2 regions of the Microbispora sp. NBRC 16548 genome follow, and region 2 is predicted to be linked to the other one. Evidence: predicted binding sites of a transcription regulator. Region 2 holds the regulator's gene; the other holds the start of a gene.
What was found. The regulator HrcA, encoded in region 2, represses chaperone genes, less so after heat shock. The targets are predictions, from matches to a motif close to TTGGCACTCTCNNNNNGAGAGTGCCAA.
Positions count from the first base shown of each region.

Region 1: a site for HrcA is predicted at 1,997-2,023, ahead of groES (co-chaperone GroES). Genes of this name have one in related genera too.

Region 1 covers NZ_BSSF01000002.1:63,781-67,190, reverse strand. The annotation lists gene groL (chaperonin GroEL) at 1-1,525, opposite strand, end outside; gene groES (co-chaperone GroES) at 1,596-1,907, opposite strand; gene QSK36_RS04795 (NAD-dependent epimerase/dehydratase family protein) at 2,177-3,019, opposite strand; gene QSK36_RS04790 (MarR family winged helix-turn-helix transcriptional regulator) at 3,160-3,410, shown strand, end outside.
Region 2 covers NZ_BSSF01000005.1:358,713-362,122, forward strand. The annotation lists gene dnaJ (molecular chaperone DnaJ) at 1-1,056, opposite strand, end outside; gene hrcA (heat-inducible transcriptional repressor HrcA) at 1,057-2,070, opposite strand; gene QSK36_RS16025 (hypothetical protein) at 2,245-2,907, shown strand; gene QSK36_RS16030 (DUF3097 domain-containing protein) at 2,926-3,410, shown strand, end outside.

The sequences.
Region 1 (3,410 bases), on a different contig from region 2:
CGGCGATGGACGCGGCGTTCTGCACGGCCGAGCGGGTCACCTTGACGGGGTCGATGACGCCCTGGCCCACCAGGTCGCCGTACTCGCCGGTGGCGGCGTTGAGGCCCTCACCGGCGTTCATCGCGGCGATCTTGGTGGTGACGACGTAGCCCTCCATGCCCGCGTTCACGGCGATCCAGCGGGCGGGCTCGATCAGCGCCTTGCGGACGATCGAGACACCGGTGGCCTCGTCGCCGGTCAGGCCCAGGTCGTCGAGCTCCTTGGCCACGTGCACGAGCGCGGAGCCACCGCCGGAGACGATGCCCTCCTCGATCGCGGCGCGGGTCGCGGAGATCGCGTCCTCGAGGCGGTGCTTCTTCTCCTTCAGCTCCACCTCGGTGGCGGCGCCGACACGCAGCACGCACACACCGCCGGCCAGCTTCGCGAGACGCTCCTGGAGCTTCTCACGGTCCCAGTCGGAGTCGGACTGCTCGATCGCCACCTTGATCTCGCGGACGCGGTCCTCGATCGCCTGGGCGTCGCCGGCGCCGTCCACGACCGTGGTGGTGTCCTTGTTGACCACGACGCGGCGGGCCGTGCCGAGCACCTCGAGGCCGACGTGCTCCAGCTTGAGGCCGACCTCCTCGCTGACGACCTGGCCGCCGGTGAGGATGGCGATGTCCTGCAGCATGGCCTTGCGGCGGTCGCCGAAGCCGGGCGCCTTGACGGCGACGGAGGTGAAGGTGCCGCGGATCTTGTTGGTCACCAGGACGGCCAGGGCCTCACCCTCGACGTCCTCGGCGATGACCAGCAGCTGGCGCTTGCTCTGGGCGATCTTCTCCAGCAGCGGCAGGAAGTCCGCGATGGAGGAGATCTTGCCCTGGGTGATGAGGATGTAGGGGTCCTCGAGGACCGCCTCCATGCGCTCGGAGTCGGTCACCATGTAGTGCGACAGGTAGCCCTTGTCGAACTGGAGGCCCTCGGTGAACTCCAGCTCCAGGCCCATCGCGTTGGACTCCTCGACGGTGATGACACCGTCCTTGCCCACCTTGTCGAACGCCTCGGCGATCAGGCCGCCGATCTTCGCGTCCTGCGCGGAGATCGTCGCGACGTTGGCGATCTCCTTCTTGTCCTCGACGTGGCGGGCGCTGCCGAGCAGCCGCTCGCTGACGGCCTGCGCGGCCTTGTCGATGCCGCGCTTGAGCCCGAGCGGCTGCGCGCCGGCGGCCACGTTGCGCAGGCCCTCGCGGACCATGGCCTGGGCCAGGACGGTCGCGGTGGTGGTGCCGTCACCCGCGATGTCGTTGGTCTTGGTCGCCACTTCCTTGGCGAGCTGGGCGCCCAGGTTCTCGTACGGCTTGTCCAGCTCGACCTCGCGAGCGATGGTCACACCGTCGTTCGTGATCGTCGGGGCACCGAACTTCTTGTCGATGACGACGTTGCGGCCACGGGGGCCGAGCGTCACCTTGACGGCGTCGGCGAGAGCGTTGACACCACGCTCGAGAGCGCGCCGCGCGTCCTCTTCGAACTCCAGGATCTTCGGCATTCAGGTCTCCTTGTGAGCGCGCGGAGCCCCGGGCACGTGGTCCCGGGGCTCCGCAAGCCGGCGCGGCCTACTACTTCTCGATGATGGCGAGCACGTCGCGGGCCGAGAGCACCAGGTACTCCTCGCCGCCGTACTTGACCTCGGTGCCGCCGTACTTGCTGTAGAGGACGACGTCGCCCTCCTTGACGTCGAGCGGAATGCGCTTCTCGCCGTCCTCGTCCCAGTTGCCCGGGCCCACAGCGAGGACACGGCCCTCCTGCGGCTTCTCCTTGGCGGTGTCCGGGATGACCAGGCCGGAGGCGGTGGTCTGCTCGGCCTCAAGCGGCTGGACCACGATGCGGTCGCCGAGCGGCTTAACGGGAACCTTGGTGGCGGTCGTCACGATCGGACCTCCCCTTCAGATTGCGATGAATGAGCTGAAGAGGCGACCAGCGGCCTGCCGTCGCGGGTGTCAGACCTGTCTCGTCGCTGTTGGCACTCTCACTGGGAGAGTGCCAACACGAAACAGTATGCAAGTGGCGCGTGACAGTCAACACGAACCGGCATCGCAGGTCAGACGCATCCGGCGGCAACGCGCCCGAGATCGCCCGTTCAGCCGTCCGCCGCGCCGGCGTCGGCGCCCGTTCGCGTGATCCTGCGCATGCCCGACGGTCAGGCGCGGGAGGCGTACGAACCGGAGCGGACGTCGTCGACGATGCCGGGGCGGCTCGGCTGCCAGCCGAGGACCTTCCTGGCGAGGTCGCCGCTCACCACCTGGCTCAGGGCCAGGCCCTCGGCGAACGGGCGGCCGAGCACCTCGCTCGCCTCGCCGATCGGCCACGGCACGGCCTTCCCCGTACGGCCCGCGGCCGCCGCCACGTCGGCGACGCTCACCGCCTCCTCGGCGATCGCGTGGAAAAGGCTCCCCGGCTCGGCCTTCTCGATCGAGGCCACGAGCAGGTCCGCCAGGTCGTCGACGTGCACGGTCGCCCAGGTCGGCACCGGGCCGCCCGCGTGGACGTACCGGCCGCCCTCTCCCCCGGGGGAGGCGAGCAGCGTGGGGATGCCGGCGCCCCGGCCGTACACGATGCCGGGCCTGACGACGACGCCGCCCGCGTCCAGCACGAGCCCTTCCAGCCGCGGACGGTAGCGGGAGGCGGGGATGGGGTTCACCGGCGTGTCCTCGCCCGCCGCCTCGGTGGTGGTGCCGAGCACCCAGACGCCGCTGATGTAGACGAGCCGCGCGCCGCCGCCGGCGAGCGCCTCGATCGCCGCGACGTCCACCGCCTCGTCACCGACGGGGTTGGCGGCGTGCACGACGACGTCGATGTCCGGCGTGACCGCCTCGCGGAGCGTCTCGGGCTCGTGGACGTCGCCGTGGCGCACCTCACCCGGCACGGCGGCGTCGCGGGCCTTCGGCCGGACGAGCGCGACCACCTCGTGGCCGCGTTCGGCGAGGCGCTCCGCCAGCGCCGAACCGATGTACCCCGTCGCCCCGAGCACCAGGACCTTCATCTCTTTCACCTCAAACACTTCGATGTTTTACTGTTCGACGAAGAAGGTATCGCACCTCCGGCTTACATTTCAACGTCGAAGTGTCGGATACGATGACGGGTGGAGGAGGAGCGGCGAGGAGGACCCGGACCGCGCGCGCGATGAACGACACCCTCACGAACGACACCGCCGACGACGACACCGCCGGCAACGACGCCGTCGACCAGATCCTCGGCCAGTGGGCCCGGGTGCGCCCGGACGTGGACTGCTCGGCGATGGGAGTGGCCGGGCGGATCTCCCGCGCGTCCCGCCTGCTGGAGAAGGGCATCAAGGAGTACTTCAGCGGGCACGACCTCGAACCGTGGGAGTTCGACGTGCTCGCGACCCTCTTCCGGTCCAACCCCGATCACCG
Region 2 (3,410 bases):
TCCGCGCAGTTTCGACAGCTCGCGCAGCAGTTCCTCCTGCTGCGGGTCGAGCTTGGTCGGCGTCTCGACGTTCACGTGGATCAGCAGGTCGCCCCTGCCGGTCTCGTTGAGCCGCTGGACGCCCTTGCCGTACAGGGGGATGACCTGGCCGGCCTGGGTGCCGGGCCGCACGTCGATGTCCTCGGCTCCGTCGAGGGTCTCGATCGCGATCGAGGTGCCGAGCGCGGCGGCGGTCATCGGGATGTGGACCGTGCAGTGCAGATCGTCGCCGCGTCGCTCGAAGATCTGGTGCGGCCGCTCGACGATCTCCAGGAACAGGTCGCCGGGAGGCCCGCCGCCGGGGCCGACCTCGCCCTCGCCCGCGAGCTGGATGTGCGTGCCGTCCTCGACGCCGGCCGGGATCCTGACCTTGATCGTGCGCCGGGTCCTGACCCGTCCCTCGCCCGAGCACTCCATGCAGGGGTGCCGGATGACGCTGCCGTACCCGCCGCACTGGGGGCAGGGACGGGAGGTCATGACCTGGCCGAGGAACGAACGGGTCACCTGCGAGACCTCGCCGCGCCCGTGGCACATGTCGCAGGTGTCGGGGTGGGTGCCGGACGCCGCCCCGGAGCCCTGGCAGACCTCGCAGACCACGGCCGTGTCGACCACGATCTCGCGGGTCGTGCCGAAGGCCGTCTCCGACAGGTCGAGCTCGACCCTGATGGTGGCGTTGCGGCCACGGCGGGCGCGGGAGCGGGGCCCCCGCGCGGCGCCCGCCGAGCCGAAGAAGGCGTCCATGATGTCGCTGAACGGGAAGCCCGCGCCGAAACCACCGGCCCCCGGCCCCGCGCCGCCGCCGCCGAACGGGTCGGCGCCCATGTCGTACATGCGGCGCTTGCCCGCGTCGGACAGCACCTCGTACGCCTGGTTGATCTCCTTGAACCGCTCCTGGGTCTCCGGATCGGGGTTGACGTCCGGGTGCAGCTCACGGGCGAGACGGCGGTATGCCTTCTTGATCTCTTCCTGGCTGGCGTCGCGCCGTACGCCAAGGGTCGCGTAGTAGTCGTTGGACACTTATGACCCCGCCAGGATCTGGCCGACGTAACGCGCCACCGCGCGCACCGCACCCATCGTCACCGGATAGTCCATTCGTGTCGGGCCCAGCACTCCGAGCCGGGCCAGTTCTCTGTCGCCCGAACCGTATCCCGCGGCCACGATAGATGTGCCGCGCAGCCCGCTGTAGGGGTTCTCGGATCCGATGCGGACGGTCAGTTCGGACAGCCCGCCGGTTTCCCCCAGCAGGCGAATGAGGACGACCTGCTCCTCCAGCGCCTCCAGCACGTCCCGCAGGCCGATGCTGAGGTCGGCGGCGGCGAGGTTGGCCGTCCCACCAAAAACGATCTTCTCCTCGTGCCGCTCGACGAGCGTCTCGAGCAGCACGGACAGGATCGTGGCCGCCACCGGCCTGTCCTCGGGAGGCAGGCGTTCGGGAATGTCGGCCACGGTCTCCGGCACCTGGGACAGGCCGCAGCCGTCCAGGCACGCGTTGAGCACGGCGCGCAGGTTCGCGATCCGGTCGTCGGCGATGGCCTCCGGCAGGTCGACCACACGCTGCTCGACCCGCCCGGTGTTCGTGATCAGCACCAGCATGACCCGGCGCTCCGCGAGCGGGACGATCTCCACGTGACGGACCGACGACCTGGTGAGCGAGGGGTACTGCACCACCGCGACCTGCCGGGTGAGCTGCGCGAGCAGCCGCACCGTGCGCATGACGATCTCGTCGAGGTCCACAGCCCCGGCGAGAAAGGTCTCGATGGCCCTGCGCTCCGCGCCGGACAGCGGCTTGATCTGCGACAGCCGATCGACGAACAGGCGATATCCCTTGTCGGTCGGCACCCTGCCGGCACTGGTGTGCGGCTGGGTGATGTATCCCTGCTCCTCCAGCGCCGCCATGTCGTTGCGGATCGTCGCCGGGGAGACGCCGAGGTTGTGCCTGTCCACCAGGGCCTTGGATCCCACCGGCTCGTTGGTGGACACGTAGTCCTCGACGATGGCGCGCAGGACGGCGAGCTTGCGGTCGTCGAGCAATCGTCACCTCCCTGTGCGTGGAAACACCGACTCTGGCACTCTGTGTTCCCGAGTGCCAAGTGTACGGCTACCACCCCACGTGGTGCGATAACGCAGGGGGCACCAAGACGACGCAGGGCACCAGGACAAGCGAGCTGCAAATCGACCACAAGCCGCATGGTCGACTCTTCACCCATGCACGAGAATCAGACCTCCACGCCGGCCGACGTGACCATGCGGGTGCCCCGCCCCATGCCCCCGGCACCGGCCGACGTGACCTTGCGGATGCCGCACCCCTTTCCCCCGGCGTACGCCGGCCCCCGGCCGATCCGGCCCCGGCTGGTGTGGATCTTCCTCTCCTGGGCGCTCTTCGTCGTCCTGGTGGTGGCGGGCGTCGGCGGGTTCGCCGGCGGCCTGTTCTCCACGCTCGGCGACGCCGCGCCCGCCACGATCTTCTCCGGCGGGCAGTCGGTGAACGTCGCGCTCGACCCCGCGGACAAGCCGGCGATCTACGCGGCCGTCGACCAGCCCACCGACGTCCGCTGTCAGCTCGGCGACGGCGCCGACCCGCGGGTGCGGCTGACCCGGCCGGCCGTCTCGCAGACCGTCACGCTGAACGGCACGACCTGGGAGCTGCTATTCGAGGCCGGAGTCCCCGAGGCGGGCACCTACCAGCTCGCCTGCGAGGGCGACGGGGTGCGGTTCGGCGTCGGCAAGCAGCTCACCGGGGCGGTCGGCATGCTGGTGGGCGGCGCCGTCGCGCTGCTGGCGCTGCCCACCGTCGGCTTCCTGGCCGCGCTGATCGTGACGATCGTCGTGCTCGCGCGCCGCTCCGCTGCCCGCCGTCGCCTGGCGTGATTTGCTAGCGTTCCCCGCATGTACGGGCGGGACGTGCTTTCCGGAGACTGGCGGCGGCCACGGCGGGGGCAGATCCCCGAGATCCCGGCCGAGCCCGACCTCGTGGTCGAGGACGCCGAAGGCCGCTTCTGCGGCGCCGTGGTGGCCTGCGACAAGGAGGCCGTGACGCTGGAGGACCGGTTCGGCCGGCGGCGGGTGTTCCCGCTGACGCCCGCCGGATTCCTCCTCGACGGCGAACCGGTGACGCTGGTGCGCCCCCAGGCCGGTCCGAAGGGGCCGCTGCGGAGCGCCTCGGGGTCGATCGCGGTCGGGGGCCTGCGCGCGCAGGTCGCCAGGGAGAGCCGCATCTACGTCGAGGGCGTCCACGACGCCTCGCTGGTGGAGCGGATCTGGGGACACGACCTGCGGGTGGAGGGGGTCGTCGTCGAATACCTGGAGGGCGTGGACGACCTCCCGGCCATCGTCGAGGAGTTCGGCCCCGAGCCGGGCAGGCGGCTCGGGGT